DNA from 2 places in the Shimia sp. W99 genome. Region 2 is predicted to be linked to the other one. Evidence: riboswitches for the same ligand, from Rfam matches in the RefSeq annotation. Region 2 holds a riboswitch; the other holds the start of a gene.

Region 1 (5,742 bases), 1.1 Mb from region 2:
TGCTATGTTTGTCATCAGAGCTATGACGACGTCACGCGACCCAACTACATGGGCGACGGGTCGCTTCAGCAGGAGTACGCCTTTTCCGACGCGGCGCTGGTCAATCACTGGACCAACCTTTTCGTGGACCGCTCTGAAGCGGTGGCGGCGATCCCGGATGACGAAATTCTCGCCTATATCAATCAGGACAATTACGATGCGCTGCCTGCGCGCCTGCAGGCGCAGGACTGGCAGGGCTGGATGCCGGATCTTGCGGATTATGGCGCGGGCGCGGCGGCTTTTGATGAACAAGGGCTGGCGCGGGACGGATCGTGGTGGGTGGCCTTTGTCTACAAACCTCAGCCATCGACCTTCTGGCCGTCAAACGGGTCGACCGATGACGTGCTGATCCGCCTGCCTGCGCCCTTCTATACCGATGAAAACGGCGCCGAGTCGCGGGCCGTCTACATGGCCAATCTCGCGCTTCTGGAAATGGCGTTTCAGGACTTTGAAGACACCACCCTGCCGATGGTGGACGAGGGGGCGATTGGCGCGGATATCAACGGCGATGGCGTGCTGGGCAAGACCGGCAAAATCCTGCGTCGCGATCACTTCCTCGGCGCGGCGTCGGATCAGCCGGTGCTGCGCATGCTCTATCCCGAAGGCACCGAGTTCCTGCATTCCGTGCGTTATGTCGGTGTGGGCGAGGATGGCGCAATTCATGTGCCACGGCGCATGAAGGAGCTGCGCTATATGGTGAAGTCGCGGCTCTATACCGCCCCGGCGCTGGCCTCGCTTTATGGCAATGAAAACCAGGAGAAGCTGGACGAGAACCTGCCCCGATATATCGACCTTGGGGATCGCGGCATGGATACCGGCTTTGGCTGGACCCTGCTGGGGTTCATCGAGGATGCCAATGGCGAGTTGCGGCCCCAAACCGACGAGGAACAGCTGTTTTGCCGGGGTTGTCATGCCTCGGTTGGGGCGACGCTGGACCAGACATGGGCCTTTCCGCGCAAGCTTCCCGGTGCCGAAGGCTGGGGCTATATCGACCTCAGATTGATGCAGGATGTGCCAAACCGGGGTCAGGCACGCGGCGAGATCGCGACCTATCTGGAACGCGCTGGTGGTGCTGATGAGTTCCGCTCGAACGACGAGATGCGGGCGCGGTGGTTTGATGCGAAAGGACAGGTCAATCACGCGGCCATGCAGGGGCGCAGCGTCTACGACCTGATCACGCCCAGCCCGGAGCGTGCGCTGGCAATGAACAAGGCCTATCGCGTGATTGTCCGGGAACAGAGTTTCCTGTTCGGGCGCGATGCCACGGTCAAGCCGCCGGTCAACGTCCATGCCGAGATCGACAGCGCAACCGCACCGACCCTTCCGCCGGAGTTCCGCTACAAGCATGACATCCGTTTGGATTGGCACCGCCGCGCCGAGTAAAGGAGCCAGTAAAGAAAAAGCCCAACCGGATCGCGCCGGTTGGGCTTTGTTCTTGTTTGTCTTGTGCGGTTCCTAGTCTTCGCCGCGGGCGAGGAAATAGGCGCTGAAATACCCCAGCAGGCACCAACCCACGGCAGCCACACCCAGCGAGATCGTGGCGAACTCTGCCGAAAGCTCGGGCGGGGCGATGCCGAAATAGGTGTCCAGATGCGGCGCGCCGAACAGGTGCGGCATCAGGATCAACAGCAGGGCAACAGCGTGGACAAGAACGCCCCTGCCAAAGGCAATCAGCGCAAGGCCAATCGCCGTGGCAAGGATCGTGCCGATCCACCAGACCTGCCGCGGGGCCACTTCGGCGGCGGGTGTTCCGGGCAGTTCCGGCGGCAGGCCCATTGCCGGGGCAAGTTGCACGGCGATAAAGCCACACAGCCCCCAGATCAGGCCGTTCTGCACGGTGATCTGCAGCCCGGTGCGTTCACGGGCAAAGCCCATCGCCGCCACAAGCAAAAGGCCGTAGCCGGTATAGGTCACGACATTGAACGCCACGGTCATCAAGTGACGTCCCCATTCATTGCCAAGGCCGGGCGCGCCCTTTTCGGACTGGGTCATGCCATCAACAAGAAAATGCACACGCGCACCGGATTCATAAAGTTCGCCCTCCAGCAAAAGCGGGATGACAAAAACGAACTGAAGCAGGGCTGCGATCAGCCCTGCAATCAGGCCAGCGAACACGGCGCTGGATAACAGATTTTTGGTCATTGTCTTACGACAGGCGCCTGCTTAGTGGCAGGGAAAGGCCATCGCGTGACGTTGATCGTGCGCGGCGTCATGCAGCACGGTGGCCTGCGCCATTCCCGAAACGGTCAGCAGGGCAACGCCAACGGTCATCGCGAGAATGAATGCGAGGCCGTGGGTTTTGGCTGCGGCGAAAGATGCAGTTTGGGTCGTCATGGTCCTAGTCTCCTTTCCCGTCACACCCGACGGGCGATTGGGGTTGCATTGCGCACGGCTGGTCTCCTGGCTTGCGGGTCAACGCGGTGCATTCCCTTCCCAGAGCCGGGGCTCCAGTGGTATTGAACGCGCGCTCGCCGCTTACAGTCGCGGGGGCGGCTGCGGCTTTGGGCTAGGCCCGTTTCCGCATTCCCATTTCATCCTTGGACACGCATTTGCGTCCGCAGAAACCGTACTTTTCCTGTTTGGACTGTTCGCCCCCCCTTGGTCAAGGCGGATTCCGACCTCTGAATGCGCTGAAACGGCCTGTGGCGCATTTGCACTTTGGTCGGGTTTGTTCAATATCTTGTGGATAACTGGCGGTCCGTCGCCACATTCAGTGGTTAGGCGTTGACTCAGGGGCGGCGCAGTTTGCAGACTTGCCGAACCCGGAATCAGGAGACGCACGACTTTTGCGCTTTTCGAAACTCAGACTCAACGGCTTCAAGAGCTTTGTCGATCCGACCGACCTGATCATCGCGGATGGTCTGACCGGGGTTGTCGGGCCGAACGGCTGTGGCAAATCCAATCTTCTGGAGGCGCTACGTTGGGTGATGGGCGAGAACCGTCCGACGGCGATGCGGGGCGGTGGCATGGAGGACGTGATCTTTGCCGGGGCCGCGACCCGTCCGGCGCGTAACTTCGCCGAGGTGAACCTGCTTCTGGACAACTCTGAACGGCTCGCGCCCGCCGGGTTCAATGACGAAGACAGCCTTGAAATCGTGCGCCGCATCACGCGGGACGTGGGCAGCGCCTACAAGGTCAACTCCAAGGACGTGCGCGCGCGCGACGTGCAGATGCTGTTCGCCGATGCCTCGACCGGTGCCCATTCCCCGGCGCTTGTCCGGCAGGGCCAGATCGCGGAGCTGATCAACGCCAAGCCCAAGAACCGCCGCCGCATTCTTGAGGAAGCCGCCGGGATTTCGGGCCTGTACCAACGTCGCCACGAGGCGGAACTCAAGCTCAAGGGCGCCGAGACCAATCTGGCACGCGTCGATGATGTGATCGAGCAGCTGGCCAACCAGCTGGCGCAACTTGCGCGGCAGGCCCGGCAGGCCGCTCGCTACCGCGCGATTGGCGAGGAGCTGCGTCAGTCTGAGGGACTGTTGCTCTATCGTCGCTGGAAAGAAGCGGACGAGGCGCGCGCCAAGGCTGATGACGAATTGCGCGAGCGCACCACCGGCGCGGCGCAGGCCGAAGGCGCGGCGCGCGCTGCGGCCAAGGCGCGGGTGGCGCGGGATGAAGCCCTGCCGCCCTTGCGCGAGGAAGAGGCTATCGCCGCCGCCGTTCTGCAGCGCCTGCAGGTACAGCGCGATACGCTCAACGATCAGGAAGCCCACGCGCTGCAGATCATCGAGACGCTGAAGAATCGCATCGTGCAACTGGCCCACGACATGGAACGCGAGGCCGGGTTGAACCGGGATGCCGGGGAAACCATCGAGCGGCTTGAATGGGAACAACGCGAACTGGCCAAGGCCGGGGAAGGCCACGCCGAGCGTCTCGAAGCGGCCGCGGACGAAGCGCGCGAGGCGGCAAGCGTGTTGCAGGAGCGCGAATCGGAACTGGCGCAGCTGACCGAGGACGTGGCGCGGCTTGCTGCCCGGCACCAGTCGGCGCATCGTTTGCTGGAGGACAGCCGCAAGACCCAGGCCAAGAGCGAGACCGAAGCCGAAAAGGCGCGCGCCGCCGTGGCCGAGTCGCGGGAAGCACTGGAGCGGTCTGCCCAGGAGCTTGAGCACGCGCGTGAGGCCGAGGAAGAGGCCATCGAGGTGGCGCAGGCTGCCGAGGAACGGCTGGCCGCGACCGAAGAGGAACGCGCCGAGACGCAGGCGCGCGAGGCAGATGCCCGCGCCGAACGCTCCGAGGCCGAAGGCGAGCTGAACGCGCTTCGGGCCGAGACCACGGCACTGGCCAAGCTGGTGGAGCGGGACACGGCCGAGGGTGGGCAGATCCTTGATCGGCTTCAGGTGCAGCAGGGCTTTGAGAAGGCGCTGGGTGCGGCGATGGCGGATGATCTGCGCGCGCCGGAAGTGGACGAGGATGGCCCCTCTGGCTGGTACGTGCTGCCGCCCTATCCCGAGGATCAACCCTTGCCAGACGGGGTCACATCGCTGGTGCAGCACGTGTCGGTGCCCGAGGTTCTGGAACGGCGGATGAGCCAGATCGGACTGGCGTCGAGCGAAGATGCACCGCGCTTGCAGCCCTTGTTGAAGCCGGGTCAGAGGCTGGTGTCTCTGGAAGGCGATCTGTGGCGCTGGGATGGGTATCGTGCTTGGGCCGAAGACGCGCCAAGCGCGGCGGCGCTGCGCCTGCAACAGCTCAACCGTCTGGAAGAGTTGAAGCAGTCCATGGCACAGGCCACGGCCCGCGCGGATGGTGCCGTTCAGGCGCATGAGACCCTGCAGATGCGCCTGCGTGATCTGGCCGAGGTCGACAAGGCCGCGCGTCTGGCCCGGCGCGAGGCGGACAAGGCGGTGGCCGATGCCAATCGCGCGCTGAGCCGTGCCGAAGCGGATCGCAACCTTGCCGAGGGGCGGCTTGAATCGCTGGGGCTGGCCGTGACCCGCCACGAAGAAGAGTCGATGTCTGCGCGTGCGCAGGTGCTTGAGGCCGAGCGCGGGCTGGACGATCTGGGGGATCTCGACAAGGCACGTCAGGACGTCGAGGACGTGAAGATGACGGTCGAAGCCGCGCGCATCATGATGATGTCGCGCCGCTCTGCCCATGACGAGGTGCGCCGCGAAGGCGAGGCCCGGCTCAAGCGGTCACAGGAAGTGACCAAGGAAATCAGTGGCTGGCGGCATCGTCTGGAAACCGCCGAGAAACGCATGGGTGAGCTGGCCGAGCGCAAGGAAACGTCGGAAGAGGAACTGGCCGAAGCCGGTAGCGCGCCCGAAGAGATTGCCGCCAAGCGCGAGGAGCTGACAGACGCGATCGAAGAGGCCGAAGCGCGCCGGCGCAGGGCGGCCGACACGCTGGCCGAGGCGGAAACCGCGCTACGGGAAGCGGAGCATGCCGAACGTGACGCCGAGCGCGCGGCCAGCGAAGCGCGTGAGGCGCGCGCCCGCTCTGAAGCGCGCGCAGATGCGGCGCGCGAAACCGTGGCTTATGCCGCTGAGCGGATCATGGAAGAGCAGGAAGTCAGCCCCGCCGCCCTTCTGGAGCGATTGGATGTCGATCCGGACCAGATGCCGGATTCGGCCAGCATCGAGGCGGATGTGAACCGCCTCAAGCGCCAACGCGATAGTCTTGGTGCGGTGAACCTGCGCGCCGAGGAAGACGCCAAGGAAGTGCAGGAAGAGCACGATACGCTGGTCAATGAAAAGGCCG
Region 2 (5,742 bases):
GATGTGGCGTCGCCTAGTCCAAGTTCCCTTTGTAATCCAAGTGCTTGTGCCTCATCGCTGATGTTTTGCTGCAACCTGTCGCGGCGCTTGGGATCAAGGCCGTCGGCGTTGGAAAACTCATCAAGCAAGGATTCCAGCCGGGCAAACCGCTGTGGGGTGGCTGATGTTTTCAACGGTGGGGGCACATGGCCCAAAGTGAGTGCGCCGATGCGGCGTTTGGCCTGTGCGGCCTCGCCGGGGTCGTTGACGATAAAGGGATAGATCACCGGCGTGCCACCGATCAATGCATCGGGCCAGCATTCACGGGAAAGAGCCACGGATTTGCCGGGCAGCCATTCCAGCGTGCCATGGGCGCCCACATGGATCAGGGCATCGGTACCTTGAATCAAGCGCAACCACAGGTAGAAGGCGACATAGGAATGGCGGGGTGTGCGGCTGAGGTCGTGATATTCGTCGTCGCGCAGCGTGTCTTGCCCGCGTTCGGGTTGTAAGGCGATAAGGACATTGCCGCGGGTTGTGGCGGCGAAGTGAAAGGCGCCATCGCGGAAAGTCGGATCGTCTTCTGGCGCACCCCATGTCTCGGTGAGCGCGCCCTGAAGCGTTTCAGGCAAGATCGCAAGCGCGGCTTTGTATTCTTCGAGCGGCCAGCACAGGGTTTCGGCTTGCAGGCTGTCGCGCACCGGGCAAGGGGAAGTGGCGGTATCGTACCCCTCGCTCGCAATGTCCTCGAGCATCGCCTCGACGCTTGCCAACGGGTCAAGGCCAACCGCATGGGCCATGTTCCAGTCTTTCCCCGGATAGGTGCTCAGGACGACGGCCAATTGTTTGTCAGAATTGGGTTTTTGGCCTAAGGACACCCAGCCCTGTACCTTGTCGGCCAACGCGCTGATGCGTTCGGATTCGGCTCGGTGGCCGAAGCGCGAATACTCAAGTGCAGCGTCTTTCTTGCCCGGCTCTTTGAACGAAGTGACGCCCGCAAACAGGCGTCCATCGACCTCGGGCAGAACCACATGCATGGCAAGGTCCGCCGGAGACAGACCGCGTTCGGCCTCGGCCCAGGCTTTGCGGCGAGATGTGGAAAGCGCGACCTGAAAAACCGGTGCGTCCGTAGCATCCAGAGGAGAGGTGCCGTCATCACCCTTGCCGGAGAAGGCCGTGGCGTTGACGATGGCGGCTGGCGTGAGCGTACGCAACTGATCAGCCAGCCATGCGGCGGCCTGAGGCTGTTTGAGTGAGGGGGCAAACAGGCCGATCACGTCAAAGCCGCGGCTTCGGAACGCGGCAAACATGGCCTCGATTGGCGCGGTGTCTGCGGCGCTGACATATGCGCGGTAGAAGGTCAGTGCGATCAGGGGCTTGGACGGATCGCAGATGTCCTCGGCTTTGCAAAGACCGGATTCGGGCGTCCATGCGCCGACATCGGGCAGGTTCTTGGAGCCGGGCACAGGGCGCGCATAAAGCCCTGCGGCCAAGGCAAGCTGTGCCAAGGCGGCCTGTGCGGCGATCGCACCGCCGGTGTCACAGAGGTGGGTCAGACGATGCAGCGTGCTCACCGGGAGGGTCGAGACCTCGTCAAGTCGTTCGTCGGGACGACCATCTGCGGGCAGCACGGCGAGCGCGATGCCCTTTTCCTGAGCCAGTGCCTGAACCTGTTGGATGCCATAAGGCCAATAGGAAATGCCGCCGATCAGGCGGATCAGGATGGCCTTGGCGCCGTGCAAGGTCTGTTCGATGTAGGTATCGACGGAAAGCGGGTGTTTTAGCGCCGCGAGATTGGCGAGCCGGAGCGAGGGCAGATCGCCACCCGCGCGGTGCCAGCCTGCCGCGAATGCGCCAAGGTCGGAATCGGAAAATGACAGCGCCACCAGATCGGCCGGGGACTGGCCCAGGTCGATCGGGGTTTCGGTCTCATCCAACCCGTGGCTTTCGCGAAAGACGACGTGCATGGGATTTAGTCTACCAGAGCGGCCCGGATCTTGTCGGGGTTGATGTCGTCATGCTCGGCAATGACCACCATGCGGCCCTGACGGGCTTCTTCCGGCCTCCACGGGCGGTCGAACTGATGACGGACGCGTGCGCCCACAGCCTGAACCAAAAGGCGCATGGGTTTGCCGGCGACGGCGGCGTAGCCTTTGACGCGCAGGATGTTCTGTTCCTTGGCCAGTTTCTCGATCTTGGCCGCGAATGCTACGGGATCCGATTGCTCTGGGATGTCGATCACGACGCTTTCGAAATCGTCATGTTCATGATCGTCATGGCCGTCGTGATGGGAGGGGCGGTTGTCCATATCATCCTCGGCAGCCGCGCCAAGACCCAGGATCACGCGCGGGTCGACTTCACCTTCGGCGACTTCGACCACAGGTAGGGGGCGTGGGGCTTCGGCGAGCACGATGGCCTTGGCCTTGGCCACGCCTTCGGGGCCAGCAAGATCGGGTTTCGTCAGTAGTACGATGTCAGCGCAGGAAACCTGATCCTCGAAGACTTCGGAAAGCGGGGTTTCGTGGTCCAGCCCTTCGTCCGCTTCGCGCTGCGCATCGACGGCGGCGACGTTGGGCGCAAAGCGACCATCGGCTACGGCCTCGGCATCGGCCAGCGCGATCACGCCGTCGACAGTGATTTTCGAGCGGATGTCGGGCCAGTCAAACGCTTTCAAAAGCGGTTTGGGCAGGGCAAGGCCGGATGTTTCGATCAGGATGTGATCGGGGCGCGGCTCAAGCGCCATGAGGGCCTCGATTGTGGGGATGAAATCGTCAGCCACGGTACAGCAGATACAGCCGTTGGCCAGTTCCATGATGTTTTCCGCCGGGCAATCGGGGATCGCGCAGGATTTCAGGATTTCTCCGTCCACGCCGACGTCGCCGAATTCGTTGACCACCACGGCCAGGCGTTTACCCTGCGGGTTCTGCATGAGGTTGCGGATCAGCGTGGTCTTGCCCGAGCCAAGAAAGCCGGTGATCACGGTGACGGGGAGTTTTTCGAGAGTGCTCATTCGGGGATCTCCAGGGGGGGAATTCGGGCGATGCAGTTCTTGCGGAAATGGATGGAGCGCTCGCGCCATGGCACAAGCCCATCGGCGGTTGCGGCGTATTTGGTGACGCCGTCGGCCACCAGTTCCGCGTCCTCGGCTCCGGTGAAATTGCCATAGACATAGGTCCAGCGTTCGTCGCCACCGCGCAGGGTGATGGAACAGCCGTGGTCGCAATTGGAAAAACACTCGACCCCGCGCAGGGTCACGTGGGACGGCAGGTCTGCCGCTTGCAGCGCCTCGAAAAGCCGGGTGCCGGGGCGGGGGCCTTCCTGATCGGTCGGGGCCCCGGCACGGCAGGTGGTGCAGACCAGCAATTCGACAGGTGCGTCGGCGTCGGCCATCTTGTCTTCCCTTGTCGGGGACGGGGAACAGCGACGGGTTGCATTGCATCAGCCCGACACCGGAAACACCCCGTCCGGTTCACGTCATCTCGTTTGCTGGCAGGTCTCCCGGCTTGCGGATTTCGGCGCTTTGGCCTGCGGTGGCCCGGCCTTCCCGGAAGAGATCCAGTGGCATCGGGCGACCTTTCCGGTCACGGTCGCGGGGGCGGCTGCGCTTGGGGGCAATGTCCTGCCCCGTGTCGCATTCCCTATTCACCTGTTCTACAAACAGGCACCAGCGCGCCCAAGTGAGGCAGCGTGGGGGTCTTTGTCAAGCAGGAGAGTGGGCCGTTGATGTCCCAGAACCCTACAAGCGACCGGGTGTGGCCCGAAACCGGCCTTTGGGTCGCATCTTTTCGCGTGATGTTCCCGCTGGCGGCGCTTTGGGCGGCGGTTTCGGTGGGTTTTTGGCAATGGGGCGCAGGGATCTGGCCGAATCTGGAAGCGGGTTTGGCGTGGCACATCCACGAGATGACATTCGGTTTCGGCGGGGCGGCGCTGGCGGGGTATTTGCTGACCGCATGCAGCAGCTGGACCGGGCGGGCTCCGGTTGGCGGCTGGCGGCTGATCGGGATTGCCGCACTGTGGATCGTGGCGCGGGCGCTGGTGCTTTTGGGCTCCGCGCTTGCAGCGCCATTGTCCACGGCGTTTTTTTGGAGCGTGGCGGGCTGCTTGATCTGGGAGGCCAAGCAGGGCGGGCGGCAGTGGCGCCCGGCCTTCATCACGATCTGTCTTTTGGCTGGTGTCGGGTCGGTTCTTTTCCTGTGGCGGGGTGAAGCGAGCACGTGGCCGGTATTGGGTTTTGCTGCCTTGTTGGTGTTCGTCGGTGGGCGAATGGTGCCGGCGTTTCTTTTCAATGCGGTTGGCAGAAAGTCTGTAGCGGGACCCTGGATGATCGCGGCGCTGGCGATTGGCGTTGCCGCAAGTGGCGTGGCACCGGGGGCATGGGCATTGGCCGTGAGCGTTCTATTGCTGGTGCAGGTCGCGAAGTGGCCGGTCAGGGTGGCAACGCGAGACACTCTATTGGCGATGCTGGTGGTTGCGTATCTTTGGCTGCCCGCTGGACTCTTGGCGATGGGCGTGGCACGGGCGATGGACTTATGGCCCGTGGCAGCAGGGTTTCATGCCTTGGCGATGGGTGCGATGGGCGGTTTGATCATGGCGGTCTCGGCGCGGGCGTTCGCTTGGCGCGCGACCGGCGTGTTGAAGGCGCGCCGGGGCGTGGGGGCGGCATTCGGGCTTGTCATGACGGCGGTGATCCTGCGCATGGGCGGGTTGCTTGATGCGGCGGCGGGGCTGTGGTGTGCAGGCTGGCTGATCTACCTCGTCGTCATGCTGCCGCATCTGCACGGGCCGGTGCCGCGCCCGGTGTTCAGCGGTGCACGCGGAAAATGAGGGGCGCTTGTACTTGGTGCAGCGCTATGGTTTCGTGCCGCGCAATACACCTTGCCCAAAGAGAGCGACATGACCGATCAGAACACGCGCCACACCGAAAAGATGAAGAAAATCAAGGCCGCGCGCGATCGCATGATGGCGACAAAGACGGACGAAAAGGGACTGATCATCGTGCATACGGGGCCCGGCAAGGGCAAGTCCAGCTCGGGATTCGGAATGATCATGCGATGTATCGCGCATGGCATGCCGGTTGCGGTGGTGCAATTCATCAAGGGGGCGATGGCGACCGGGGAACGGGCTTTTCTGGAGGAGCATTTTCCCGAGGAGGTGAAATTCCACGTCTCGGGTGAGGGGTTTACCTGGGAGACGCAGGACCGCGAACGCGACATTGCCAAGGCGCAGGCAGGTTGGGATTTGGCAAAAGAGCTGATCCGCGACCCCGCGAACCGGTTCGTGATGCTGGACGAGATCAATATCGCGCTACGCAATGACTATCTCGATATTGACGAAGTGGTGGACTTTCTTTTGAGCGAGAAGCCGGAGATGACCCATGTGCTTTGCACAGGGCGCAACTCCAAGCCCGAGTTGATCGAGGCGGCTGATTTGGTGACGGAAATGACGCTGGTCAAACACCCGTTCCGGGATGGTATCAAGGCGCAGGCGGGGGTGGAGTTCTGATGGCCGTCAAACGTCTGTTGACCGAGTTCGGAATGGGAACGTCGCTTCGGCGGCAGGATTACACCGAGGCTGCCTGTCGCGCGGTGCGCGACGCGTTGTGGCATAATTCGATCAACTTGGCCGAGCTTTTTGGTAAGCAAAAAAGCGAGATGCAAATCACTGTTGATGTGGCAGTTCAACAGCCGGATGCGGTGGATGTGGCCCAGGTGGCCGCGGTTTTTCCTTATGGCGAGGTCTCCGTCGCCGTGGCGCAGGGTGGTT

Evidence for each region. A riboswitch is a leader RNA that binds a small molecule or an ion and turns the genes downstream of it on or off. The one in region 2 is predicted to bind cobalamin.
Region 1: it holds a riboswitch for cobalamin, as region 2 does, so the genes downstream of both, ACS3QZ_RS12420 (CbtB domain-containing protein) here and ACS3QZ_RS06945 (DUF1636 family protein) in region 2, are expected to answer to the same signal.

Annotation. Positions count from the first base shown of each region.
Region 1 is NZ_JBSQBU020000001.1:2,515,521-2,521,262, reverse strand. Features, by position in the region: gene ACS3QZ_RS12430 (Aq_1262 family (lipo)protein) at 1-1,422, shown strand, start outside; gene ACS3QZ_RS12425 (CbtA family protein) at 1,495-2,181, opposite strand; gene ACS3QZ_RS12420 (CbtB domain-containing protein) at 2,203-2,373, opposite strand; cobalamin riboswitch at 2,413-2,623, opposite strand; gene smc (chromosome segregation protein SMC) at 2,826-5,742, shown strand, end outside.
Region 2 is NZ_JBSQBU020000001.1:1,403,787-1,409,528, reverse strand. Features, by position in the region: gene cobN (cobaltochelatase subunit CobN) at 1-1,946, opposite strand, end outside; gene cobW (cobalamin biosynthesis protein CobW) at 1,952-2,989, opposite strand; gene ACS3QZ_RS06945 (DUF1636 family protein) at 2,986-3,369, opposite strand; cobalamin riboswitch at 3,451-3,663, opposite strand; gene ACS3QZ_RS06940 (NnrS family protein) at 3,703-4,803, shown strand; gene cobO (cob(I)yrinic acid a,c-diamide adenosyltransferase) at 4,873-5,481, shown strand; gene ACS3QZ_RS06930 (Lin0512 family protein) at 5,481-5,742, shown strand, end outside.